2 regions of the Kribbella sp. NPDC049584 genome follow, and region 2 is predicted to be linked to the other one. Evidence: riboswitches for the same ligand, from Rfam matches in the RefSeq annotation. Region 2 holds a riboswitch; the other holds the start of a gene.
The links. A riboswitch is a leader RNA that binds a small molecule or an ion and turns the genes downstream of it on or off. The one in region 2 is predicted to bind cobalamin.
Positions count from the first base shown of each region.

Region 1: linked by a shared signal. The riboswitch ahead of AB0J62_RS29285 (ribonucleoside-diphosphate reductase subunit alpha) and the one ahead of AB0J62_RS14525 (CbtB-domain containing protein) in region 2 are both predicted to bind cobalamin.

Region 1 is NZ_JBFAPF010000010.1:6,606-12,958, forward strand. It holds gene AB0J62_RS29275 (Fic family protein) at 1-803, shown strand, start outside; gene AB0J62_RS29280 (DinB family protein) at 869-1,450, shown strand; cobalamin riboswitch at 1,511-1,679, shown strand; gene AB0J62_RS29285 (ribonucleoside-diphosphate reductase subunit alpha) at 1,812-4,685, shown strand; gene AB0J62_RS29290 (ribonucleotide-diphosphate reductase subunit beta) at 4,667-5,734, shown strand; gene AB0J62_RS29295 (alpha/beta hydrolase) at 5,840-6,353, opposite strand, start outside.
Region 2 is NZ_JBFAPF010000003.1:562,482-568,834, reverse strand. It holds gene AB0J62_RS14530 (CehA/McbA family metallohydrolase) at 1-1,331, opposite strand, end outside; cobalamin riboswitch at 1,454-1,601, shown strand; gene AB0J62_RS14525 (CbtB-domain containing protein) at 1,641-1,856, shown strand; gene AB0J62_RS14520 (CbtA family protein) at 1,874-2,740, shown strand; gene AB0J62_RS14515 ((2Fe-2S)-binding protein) at 2,737-3,429, shown strand; gene AB0J62_RS14510 (TetR/AcrR family transcriptional regulator) at 3,412-4,017, opposite strand; gene AB0J62_RS14505 (ABC transporter permease) at 4,094-5,188, shown strand; gene AB0J62_RS14500 (alpha/beta hydrolase) at 5,229-5,975, shown strand; gene AB0J62_RS14495 (sigma-70 family RNA polymerase sigma factor) at 5,995-6,353, opposite strand, start outside.

The sequences.
Region 1 (6,353 bases), on a different contig from region 2:
ACGCGGGCGAGCTCCGCTACCTGCAGAACTGGATCGGCGGCCGCTCCCCCGCCGAGGCGTACTACGTCCCGCCGCCGGCACAACTGATCCCCGACCTGCTCGAGGACCTGATCACCTTCGTCCGCGAGTCGCGGCTGCCCGTGCTCGCGAAGGCCGCGATCGCGCACGCTCAGTTCGAAACCATCCACCCGTTTGCCGACGGCAACGGCCGGACCGGGCGCGCGCTGATCCACCTGATCCTGCGCGCCGAGGGCCTGGTCACGCGCACCGTGCCGCCGGTCTCGCTCTCGCTCGCCACACACGCCACGGAGTACGTCGACGCGCTGACCGCCTTCCGGTACGTCGGACGCGCGACGACGCCGAAGGCACGCGCTGCCGCGAATCCGTGGCTGCGGATGTTCGCGCTGGCCTGCACGCACGCGACCGCCGAAGCCGCGCGTTTCGAGCAGACCGCCGTCGACCTCAAGGCCGCCTGGCGGGAACGCGCAGCGCCGGTCCGGGCAGGCTCCGCGACCGAGCTGCTGATCGACGCGCTGCCTGCCGCGCCGGTCCTCACGCTCGCCGCGGCGGCGCAGCTCATCGACCGCTCGCTGCAGGCCGCCAACCAAGGGCTCGCTCGTCTGGTCGAGGCGCGCATCCTGCGCGAGGTCACCGACGGACGGCGTAACCGCGTCTACGAGGCGCCCGAGCTCATCGACGCCTTCACGCTGCTCGAACGACGCTTCGCCAGTCCGGCCGCCGACACCCGGATCGAGCCGCCTAGCAGGCCCGTTCCCTCGAGGCCAGAACCGACACACCAGTGAATTGACTTTCATCTCCCCGGCGAGCAAGAATTCGAACATATGTTCGATCGTACAGGGGAGAAGCGATGTCGGAGGCGTTCGACTGGGACATCCTGCACAGGCCATCGGCGATGGCCATGGTGCGCGGCCAGCTCGGCTTCAGCTGGATGGTGCTGTCCGGGCGACTCGCACAGTTGACCGACGAGCAGTACTTCTGGCGACCGAGCAGCGAGGCGCTCACCGTCGTCCGGCGGCACTACGCCGGCCACTTCCGATCGCTCGGGTCCGGCGAGTGGGTGGCGCAGTGGCCCGACGAGCCGGATCACCGAGGTCCCCGCACGATCGCCTGGCTGATCGCCCATCTCACCGAGACCTTCTTCGAGCGGTGGGAGTGGACGTTCGGCGCGAGTCAGCAGGGTCGCGCCGACATCAACCTGCACGGCAACGCGCGCGACGCGGTCGCCTGGCTGACCTACTGGGTCGAGGCCTGGCGCGACGCGATCGCCGCGCTGGACGAGGACGAGGTGATGACGGTCGGCCTGAGCCAGGCCAATGAACTGGACGCGGGCGAGCCGTTCGGTCATGTCGTGCTGCGGCTGAATCGCGAGCTGATCCACCACGGCTCGGAGATCATGACGCTCCAGGATCTCTACGCGGTCGCGGCGTGAGGACCACAACATGTGCGACACGCGGCGTGGCGCTACCACAAGATGTAGATCGCTCCACCTAGCATCACTACTGCTGGTGGTTCGGAGTGGTCGGCACCACAAGATGTGGGCCATTTCGAGGCAACAGGGGAATCCGGTGCGACTCCGGAGCTGCCCCGCAACGGTGAGCGGACGTGCTGTCTTGAGGCGTCCGCGAGTCCGGATACCTGCCACCGGCGCATGCACCGCCGGTGCGTGCGGTCCGAGACCTCGCGGGTGGGTCGCAGGGCGTGACGGCAGTGATCCCGGCCGGTGCTGCCGGTCCCGTCGTGCGCCTGCTCGCGTGGTTCCAGGCTTCCGAACTCTTGTGGAGAGCACACCTGTGACCCTTGCTTCCTCAACGGCTTCGTCCGCATCCGCGTCCTCGGGGATCGCTGCAGACCAGCCGATCGAGCTCACCGTCATCCGTCGCGACGGCAGCAGCACGCCGTTCGACGCCACCAAGATCTCCGTCGCCGTGACGAAGGCCTTCCTCGCGGTCGAGGGCGCCGACGCCGGCGCCACCCACCGGGTCCGCGACCTGGTGACCGACCTGACCGGCCGGGTCGTCGGCGCGCTGACCAGCCGCGGTGCCACGCGGCGCACCGTGCACGTCGAGGACATCCAGGACCAGGTCGAGCTGGCGCTGATGCGCGCCGGCGAGCACCAGGTCGCCCGCGCCTACGTGCTGTACCGCGAGGAGCGGACCAAGGTACGCACGCCTGCCGACGCGGCCGGCGTCACCGAGAGGCCGACGCTGACCGTCCGCGCGGCCGACGGCACCCGCTCCCCGCTCGACGTCGACCGGCTGCGGGTGGTCGTCGCGGAGGCGGCAGCGGGGCTCGACGCGGTCGATCCCGAGCTGATCCTCGATGAAACCCTCGGCGCCTGCTACGACGGCATCGCGCCGCACGAGGTCGAGCTGGCGCTGGTGATGGCCGCGCGCGGCTTCGTCGAGACCGAGCCGCAGTACAGCTTCGCCGCGTCCCGGCTGCTGCTGGACCAGATCCGGCGCGAGGCGCTGGGACGTGTCCACGGCGAGCCGCGGCAGGCCAGCCAGGCTGAGATGGCCGGGGCGTACCCGGCCTACTTCCCGCAGTACGTCCGGACCGGGATCGAGGCCGGCCAGCTCGACCCCGAGCTCGGCACCTTCGACCTCGAGCGGCTCGCCGCGGCGATCAGGCCCGAGGCCGATCTCGACTTCACGTTCCTCAGCCTGCAGACGCTGTACGACCGGTATCTCCTGCACATCGACAAAGTTCGGTACGAGTTGCCGCAGGCCTTCTTCCTCCGGGTCGCGATGGGGATGGCGCTCCGCGAGGACGACCGGGAGGCGCGGGCGATCCAGTTCTACGAGCTGCTCAGCTCGTTCCGGTTCATGTCGTCGACGCCGACGCTGTTCAACTCCGGCACGACCCGGCCGCAGCTCTCGTCCTGCTTCCTGACCACGGTCGAGGACGACCTGGCCGGCATCTTCAGCGGCATCCGCAACAACGCGCTGCTCGCGAAGTACTCCGGCGGCCTCGGCAACGACTGGACCCCGGTCCGCGGCATCGGCGCCAAGATCCGCGGCACCAACGGCGAGTCCCAGGGCGTCGTGCCCTTCCTCAAGATCGCCAACGACACCGCGGTGGCCGTGAACCAAGGCGGAAAACGGCGGGGCGCGGTGTGCGCGTATCTGGAGACGTGGCACATCGATATCGAGGAGTTTCTCGACCTGCGGAAGAACACCGGGGACGAGCGGCGGCGTACGCATGACATGAACACCGCGAACTGGGTGCCTGACCTGTTCCTGCAGCGGGTCGAGGCCGGTGGCGAGTGGACGTTGTTCTCCCCCGACGAAGTGACCGATCTGCACGATCTGTACGGCACGGCCTTCGCGGAGGCGTACGTCGCGTACGAGGCCGCGGCGGATCGTGGTGAGATTCGGGTGTTCAAGCGGGTCAAGGCCGTCGAGCTGTGGCGCCGGATGCTGACTGTGCTGTTCGAGACCGGGCATCCGTGGATCACGTTCAAGGACGCCTGCAACCTGCGCTCGCCGCAGCAGCACGACGGTGTCGTCCACTCGTCGAACCTGTGCACCGAGATCACCCTCAACACCACGGTCGAGGAGACCGCGGTCTGCAACCTGGGATCGGTCAACCTGGTCGCACACCTGACCGAGGACGGTCTCGATGCCGACCTGCTCCGCGACACGGTGAAGACCGCGGTCCGGATGCTCGACAACGTCATCGACGTGAACTTCTACACGACCCCGGAGTCGGAGCGGGCAAACCAGCGCCATCGTCCGGTCGGCCTCGGGCTGATGGGTTTCGCGGACGCACTGTTCGCGCTGCGGATCCCGTACTCGTCCGATGCCGCGGTCGAGTTCGCGGACAGTTCGATGGAGCAGATCAGCTACCACGCGATCGAGGCGTCGAGCGATCTCGCCGCGGAGCGCGGGCGGTACTCGACGTACGACGGATCGCTGTGGAGCAAGGGGATCCTGCCGATCGACTCGCTCGAGCTGCTGGCGTCCGCCCGCGACGGCGACGTGATCGTCGACGAGACTCAGCGGCTGGACTGGGACGCCCTGCGTGCGAAGGTCCTGCACGGCGGCATGCGGAACTCGAACGTGATGGCGATCGCGCCGACCGCGACGATCTCCAACATCTGCGGCGTGAGCCAGTCGATCGAGCCGACGTACAGCAACCTGTTCGTGAAGTCGAACATGTCCGGTGAATTCACCGTCGCCAATCCGTACCTGGTCGCTGACCTGAAGGCGCGCGGGCTGTGGGACCAGGTGATGGTGTCGGACCTGAAGTACCACGACGGTGTGCTGGCCCGTATCGAGCGGATCCCAGCGGACGTGCGGGAGTTGTATGCGACCGCATTCGAGATCGACCCGCAGTGGCTGGTGAAGGCGGCGTCGCGGCGGCAGAAGTGGATCGACCAGGCACAGTCGCTGAACCTCTACATGGCGAAGCCGAGCGGTCGTGCGCTCGACGAGCTGTACCGGTCGGCCTGGCGCCATGGCCTCAAGACGACCTATTACCTGCGTTCCCAGTCAGCAACGCATGTGGAGAAGTCGACGTTGAAGGGAACCGACGGACGGCTGAACGCGGTCGCTGTCACGGTCGCGGCACCGCCGGCGCCGATTCCGGCCGACATGCCGCTTCCCGAGCCCACCGGAGCTGTCTGCTCCATCGACGACCCTGACTGCGAGGCCTGCCAGTGACCACCGGACTGAGCGAGATCAACGTCCGTGCCGGGCGGGTGCATGTCGCCGACAAGGCGATGATCAACTCGCGGGCGGACGTCAACCAACTGCTGCCACTGAAGTACACGTGGGCGTGGGACAAGTACCTTGCCGCCTGCAACAACCACTGGATGCCGACCGAGGTGTCCATGCAGGCCGACATCTCTTTGTGGAAGTCCAAGGACGGCCTGACCGAGGACGAGCGGCTGATGCTCAAGCGCAACCTCGGCTTCTTCGCCACCGCGGAGTCGCTGGTCGCGAACAACATCGTGCTCGCCGTGTACCGCCAACTGAGCAACCCCGAGTGCCGGCAGTATCTGCTGCGCCAGGCATTCGAGGAGGCGGTGCACACCCACACGTTTCAGTACATCTGCACGTCGCTCGGGCTCGACGAGGGCGAGCTGTTCAACATGTACCGCGAGGTGCCGTCGATCTCCGACAAGGATGCCTGGGCGCTGAAATACACCCAGCATCTCGAGGACCCGGATTTCCGCACAGGTACGCCGGAGGCGGACACCGCGTTTCTGCGCGACCTGATCGCGTTCTACGTGGTGTTCGAGGGGATGTGGTTCTACACCGGGTTCGCGCAGATCCTGTCGCTTGGCCGGCGGAACAAGATGGTCGGTATCGCCGAGCAGTACCAATACATCCTGCGCGACGAGTCGATCCATCTGAACTTCGGCATCGACTGCATCAACCAGATCAAGCAGGAGAACCCGCACCTGTGGACGACCGCGTTCCAGGCCGAGGTCCGGCAGATGCTGGCCGACGCGTGTGAGCTCGAGGTCGCGTACGGCCGGTCCACGATGCCGAACGGGATGCTCGGGCTGACGGCGGAGCTGTGCGAGCAGTACATGCACTTCATCACCGACCGCCGTGCAGAACAGATTGGTATCGATCCGATCTTCGGTGAAACGCGGAACCCCTTCGGGTGGATGTCAGAGGTGATGGACCTGACGAAGGAGAAGAACTTCTTCGAGACCCGAGTGATCGAGTACCAGTCCTCCAGCGGCCTCAGCTGGGACTGACCCCAAGATCACCCCAGATCGGAAGGCCCGCGGAGCCACTCGCCGCCCCGCGGGCCTTCCTTACCCTCGCCAGCCCGATTGGTCGTTCAGCTCGTCGCTGGGCGGTCAGGCGGGAGCGTATTTGCCGACGAAGTCGAGCGCGGTCCGAGCCACCTCTTCCCACCCGTGGTCGATGACCAACGAGTGCCCGCGCCCAGGAATCTCGACGAACTCGGTGATGCCGGAATTCTTCTTGTGCTGCTTGTACGCCGCGTGCGTGATCGCATGCGGGACCGTATGGTCCTTCTCGCCGGACACCAGCAGGATCGGCCCGCGGTCCTCCGCCTTGTACTCGACCTTGGTCTCGCTGAACGGGTTGAGGTTCGCCACCGCGGCCTGGAAGATCGGTACGCCGGACGCCGCGACGTGGAACTCGTCGTACAACTGCCGGGCCTCGTCCTCGTCGAGGTTGTTCGCCCAGCCGTACTTGAACTCGTCGAAGGTCAGCGTGACCGAGCGCCGCGCGTTCGCCGGATTGCCCAGCACCGGCGAACCCGACTTCAAGGCCGACACCGGAAGCGGCAGCACGCCACGTCCCGGCGCTGGATCGATCGCCACGGTCACCGCGGACGCGCCCTCA
Region 2 (6,353 bases):
TACGACGGCCAGTCCTCGATGATCTTCGTCCCGGGATAGTCCTGGTCGGTCAGCCCGAGCAGGATGACGTGCCCGGAGTGGCTCGACGGGAAGCCCGACACCTCGAGGTCGTAGCGCAGCAGGCTCTGGCCATCGTGATCGGTGTCCTGCGGGTCCCAGTTCATGCCCTGCGCCTGCTGCATCGCCGGGTACTCGAGCTCGGCCCGCGGGCTGATCGACGAGCCGCTGAAGAACTGCTTCTGGTGGTAGTAGCACGGACCCCAGGTGAGCACGCTGCCCATCCACAGCCCCTCGCCGCGGACGTGCCGGATCATCGTCTCCGGCGTGACGCCCTCGGACGGCACGCTGTAGTGCGAGCAGCCGCCGGCGTGGATGTGCGGATCGCCGGAGTAGTACCCGTGACGTGCCGGATCGGCCCAGCGATCGAGCTCGATCGTGACCGCGTCGTCCTCGGCCGTCAGGTCGACGTCGACACGGACCTCGCGGTACTCCGGTCCGCGCCGCGCGGAGATCTCGTACTGACCGGCCGGGAGCGTGATGACCTCGCCGGTCGCGCGGTAGACGTGTTCGTGGAAGAACATGTCGGGAGCCAGCCGCATCCCCTTCGACGGGTAGGAGCGCCGTTGGGAGTCGCGAACGGTGAGCGCCGCCACGCAACTGCTCCCGTCGGGTTCGCGGATGTCGAACCGGATGTCGCGCGCGGGCAGGCACTCGAACTCGTACGACGCCTCGTACTGCCGGCTCTCGGATCCCATCCGCCTCCAGGCCATCGCGAGCGGCGGCCTGGTGTAGCTGTGTTCAGCCTCCTCGAGGGCCAGGACGAATCCCAGCTCGCCCTTGTGGGTGCCGCCGTCGCGGCTGTAGAGGCTGATCACCTTGTACTCGACGTCCAGGCCGGAGACGTCCGTCGGACCGGCCAGCTTCACCTCCAGCCAGCTGCGCTTGATCCTCGGGACGATGGTCAACGTGTCCGCCATCGCGATTCGCGCGGCGTGGCTGTGGTAATCGATCGTGCCGAGCACGTGGTTCGACTGCGCGGCGAGATCGCCGATCAGCCGGTGCGGGTTCTCGATCCGGACCAGGAAGCTGCGCCATCCATGCTGGACGAGGCGCGGTCGCGCGGCACCCGGCGTGCTGGTCGGCAGTCCTTGCTCGTCGATGGAGACGTCGACGAGGACATACGGACGGAGCAGGTCCTCGACTGCCGCGGGGGATTGGGAACCGTCGGCCAGCTTGGCCAGCTGACTGGCGAGGTCGTCGGGTAGTGGTTCACCGATAGCGCGGAGTTTCTCAACAGCTCGGGTCGCAGAAGCGTGCAGCGGCTGGAACACGGGGCCTCCTCGGGGTGCACCGGGCCTCCGAGCTTAACGGCCCGACCACGTGCGGCCGGAATCATTTTCCACAGGCCACCCGGCGCGACGGGACCTCGTCGTACGTGATGTGAGCAACCCGCGATTGACGTGCCCCGAAGGCGTCCGTAGTCTCGCAGCGTAGTGACGGCGCAAGGAAGCCGATGAGACTTCGGCACGGTCGCGCCACTGTGAGCCGCTCGCCCCGTGCGAGCGGTGAGTCAGATACTTCGCCGTCACGACGCTCCATTGGATGAGGGACGCACGATCCCCTAGAAGGAGGCTCTACTCGTGAGCAATCTGTCTGCTCCCACCTCGGTTTCCACGCCGGTCGTCGTACCGGTCTCGCGGGCTGTGCTGTGGCTGGTCGGTACGGCGATCGTCGCGTTCGCGCTCTACTACTTCATCGGTGTCGATCAGGGCGCGTACTCGATCTTCGGCAAGGACATGCACATCCACGAGTTCGTGCACGACGCGCGGCACTTCCTCGGCTTTCCGTGCCACTGAGTCTCTGACCGACTGACATGGAAGGGAAATTCGTACTGCGCGGCGCACTCGCCGGCGCAGCGGCCGGGCTGATCGCGTTCGTCTTCGCACGGATCTTCGCCGAGCCCCAGATCCAAGCCGCAATCGACTACGAGAGCGGTCGCGATGCCGCGCAGGACGCGCTCGACAAGGCGGCCGGGCTGCCTGTCGAAGCGGGCGGTCCGGACATCTTCAGCAGGACCCTGCAGGCGAACATCGGCGCCGGTGCCGGCCTCGTGCTGTTCGGTGTCGCGATGGGTGCGCTGTTCGCGGTCGCCTTCGCGATCTGCCTGGGCCGGGTCGGCAAGCTGCGCCCGCGCAACCTGGCGATGCTGGTCGCGCTCGGCGGGTTCCTCGGCGTCTACTTCGTGCCGTTCCTGAAGTACCCGGCCAACCCGCCGTCGATCGGGCACGAGGACACGATCCACGACCGCGGCAACCTGTACCTGGCGATGGTGGCCTGCTCGATCGTGCTGCTGATCGGCGCGGTCCTGCTCGGCAAGCGACTCCGGCCGCGCTTCGGCAACTGGAACGCGACGCTGCTCGCGATCGCGGCGTACGTCGCGATCATCGGCGTACTGATGGCCGTACTGCCCTCGGTGGGGCACCTGGCGGCGAACGTCGAGGAGTACGGGCGGCACGCGACGGAGACTCCGTTGCCGCTGACCGATGCCAAGGGCAACATCGTCTACCCGGGCTTCGATGCGGACAGGCTTTACGCGTTCCGCCTCTATTCGGTCGCTGCCCAGGTGCTGTTGTGGGGTGTCATCGGCCTGATCTTCGGTCCGCTCGCGGAGCGCCTGCTCCAGGCCCGCAAGGCCCGCAAGGTCCGCACGGAGCAGGCGGAGCCGGTTCACACCGCATGACGCTCGACCAGGTCGTTGCCCTCGGCCCGTTCTTCGCGCACGAGCAACACCCCTCGGGTACGGCGCCGGTCGCACCGTGGCGGACCATGTCGGAGCTGCTCGACGACCCCGCCGTACTCGAGGACCGGGTGATGGCCACCCGGGCCTATCTGGCCGCGGCGGGCGGCCAGGAGCCCGAAGCTGTCGAGGTTCGCGTCGCCGCGTCGATCACCCACCTCGGCCTGGTCGCGCGCCTGGTCTCTCCCGCCCTGGCAACTGCAGTCCTGGACGCCGGCGTCCCGCCACTCGACCTTGAAACCGTCTACTGGCAACCGGTCCTGGGCGGAGCCTTCCCCTTGTCACTCGCTCCGCCAGGCAAGTCACGCGACCTCGTCACCGAGGTGTTCGAACGCCCCGTCCCAGCCCTGAACCAGGCCACCCAGCGGTTCTCCGTCTCGGATCACATCCTCCGGGGCAACGTGGCCTCGGCGATCAACGGCGCGTCCGTCGCCCTCGCCAACGCAGCACCCCAGCTCGCAGACCGAGCTACCGAGATGGCCGCCCACCTGCTCGCACACCCGACCGTCCGCGAGGCTCACACCACGACGGACGGGACCTTCCGCCGCCGCAGCTGCTGCCTCATCTACCGAGCCGCGCCCGACCACTCGGGCGCCCTCTGCGGCGACTGTGCACTAGCCGGCGACCGCTGAAGGCGGCCACAGCGCCCGCAACGCATCCGGAGTGTCGGCGACAGCGTCAGGCCCGAGGAGCGCAAGCTGCTGGATATAGCCGACCAGAATGGCGATCGTCACGGACGCCAGTGAATCCGCCGACGGACCGGCCGGCAACGTGTTCGTCCGCTGGTAGTGAGCGACGACTTCGGCCAGCTCGGACCGGAGCCCGGTAAGCATCTCCTCGAACGCTGCGCCGATCCGGGGATCACGCAGCGCCTCCGTCCAGGCCTGTACGCCGATGCCGGCCAGCCCGTTCTCCCGGTGTTTGGCCTGGATGGTTTCGACCGCCGCGGCCAGTGCGGCGCCGAAGGAGCCGTCGGCGCGTTCCTCCGTGACGGCGCGGATCATCGCGCCGATCTGCCGGATGTTGTCCTCGACGATCGCGACCACCACCTCGTCCTTACCGGCGAAGTAGCGGTAGACCGCGCCGGAGGACAAGCCGGCCTCGGCGAACAGATCGTGCATCGACGTCGCGTGGAACCCGTTGCGCGCGAAGGCGCGCCGGGCGGCGTCGAGGATGTACTCCCGCCTGGCGTCGCGATACCTCTCCGAAGTCCTCGGCATGAGCAGAGTATAGTCAAAAGAGAACGATCATTGTCGTTTAGTGAGAGCATCTAACACCCGTCTGAAAGGCGCAGAAGTGCCCAAGAATCCGCTCGTTCACCACCCGCCGTGGCGCCAGCTGCTGATCCTGTCGGTGATCGCACCGCTGATCGTCGGCCTCGCGGTCCTGGCGTTCACCTGGCCGGCGTCCCGGACCGAGGCCCGCAGCCTCCCGGTCGGCGTGGTGGGCACCGGAGTGACCGCACAGAAGGCAGCCGAAGGCCTGACCAGCACCCGGCCGGGCGCTTTCGACCTGCACCTGTATGCCAGCGACGCCGAGGCTCGGTCGGCGATCGAGCATCGCGAGGTGTACGGCGCGTTCGAGGTGAGCAGCCGCCATATCGTCTTCCTGACCGCCAGCGCGGCCAGTCCGGCCGTCGCACAACTGCTGACGTCGGCCGCGGGAGCGATGGCCGGACAGCTCTCGCCGACCACCCAGCCGGCAGCGGAATCAGTGGTCCAGGACGTGGTTCCGACGTCGAGCGACGATCCGCGCGGCTCGACCTTCGCCGCCGCGATGACGCCGCTCGTGCTCGGCGGAGTCATCCTCGCCGTGATGGTCGCAGTACTCGTCGGTTTCAAGCCCGCCCTACGAGAGATCGTGGCGCTGGCGGTGGTCTCGTGCATGGCCGGTGCGTGTGTGCATCTGGTCGCGCAGGACTACATCGGGGCCCTACCGGGGAATCGGATCGGGACCTGGGCTTCGCTGTCGCTGATGCTGTTCGCGATCAGCAGCTTCGTCGCCGGTATGGCTGCGCTGCTAGGCCCCGCCGGTGTCGCGCTCGGCGCCATCCTCATGGTCTTCGTGGGGAATCCGTTCGCGGGAGTGAGTTCGGCGCCCGAGCTGATGCCTTCGGTCGTGGGCCAGTTGGGGCAGCTCATGCCGCCGGGCGCCGGTGCGAACCTGCTCCGGAGCGCCGCCTACTTCAACGGACACGGTGCCGCGCAGCACGCCGTCGTACTCGGTGTGTGGAGTGTCGTCGGGATCGCCGCGATCCTGGAAGGTCACCGCCGGGTGGCCCACCGTCACAATGCCCGCCACAGCAACGACCTCCTCACGGACAGCCCGCTGTACGAGGCGCTGACCGATGTCACAACCGATGTCACAGCCGACACCGGTGTCCGGACATAGAAGGCGAGTGGTTGACCCTTCTACGGAACAGGACAGATTCATGAGCACTGACATCAGTGGTGACACAGGCGGTCAGGCACCACAGGCGACCATCGTGCTGGTGCACGGTGCGTGGGCGGACGCATCGAACTGGTCGGGCGTCATCGATCGGCTGCTGGGCGACGGGTTCACGGTGCGGGCGATCCCGAACCCGTTGCGTTCGCTGCCCGGCGACGCCGCTTCGGTGCGAGCGTTCCTCGAGACGTTGTCCGGTCCCGTCGTCCTGGTCGGTCATTCGTACGGCGGTGCGGTGATCACCAACGCGGCCACCGGGCTGCCGAACGTCAAGGCGCTCGTCTACGTCAACGCGTTCGCGCTCGACGAGGGTGAGACGGCTCTCGAGGCAGCCGGGGCCGACTCCGACCTGTCGAACCCGGATCCGGCGCAGGTGTTCGACTTCGTCCCGGCCGGTCCGCCGACGCCGGCCACCGATCTCTACCTGAAGAAGCCGACCGTGTTCACCTCGTTCGCGACCGGCCTGGACGACGACGAGAAGGCCAAGGTCTACGCGACCCAGCGACCGGGCGCCTTCGGTGGCCTTGCCGACAAGTCCGGCACGCCGGCCTGGAAGACGATCCCGTCCTGGTACCTGATCGGCACCGGCGACAAGATCATCCCGCCGGGCGTCCAGCGGGCGATGGCCGAGCGGGCCGGCTCCGACGTTACGGAGTTCGACGAAGGACACCTCGGCCTGATCAGCGATCCCAAGACGACCACGCAGGTGATCGAACAGGCGGCCCGCAGCTAGGTGAGGATTTCCGGGCTGGTCAGGCGGACAGGTCGGCGGTCAGGAGTTCTTCGAATCCGGTCAGGTCGCCGGCTCGGGCTGCGTCGAGGAACGCGTGTACGAAGTGTTGATGTGACGGTGTGTTGACGATTGTCTGCTTGTCGGTCGCGACCCGTCGCCGGGCGCGGCAGACGAGCTGCCGGCTGTTCGCCGTACCGAGGTGGAGAAACTCGGCCAGCTGCCCGTACGAGTAGTCGAACGCCTCGCGCAGTACGAAGGCGGCGCGTTCCCTGGGCGACAGGCTCTGAAGGACGATGAGTACTGCGCGTTCGACGGCGTCGCTCTGCTCGACCGTCGCCGCCGGGTCCTCGCCGTCGTCGATGCGTTCGGCGGCGGCGG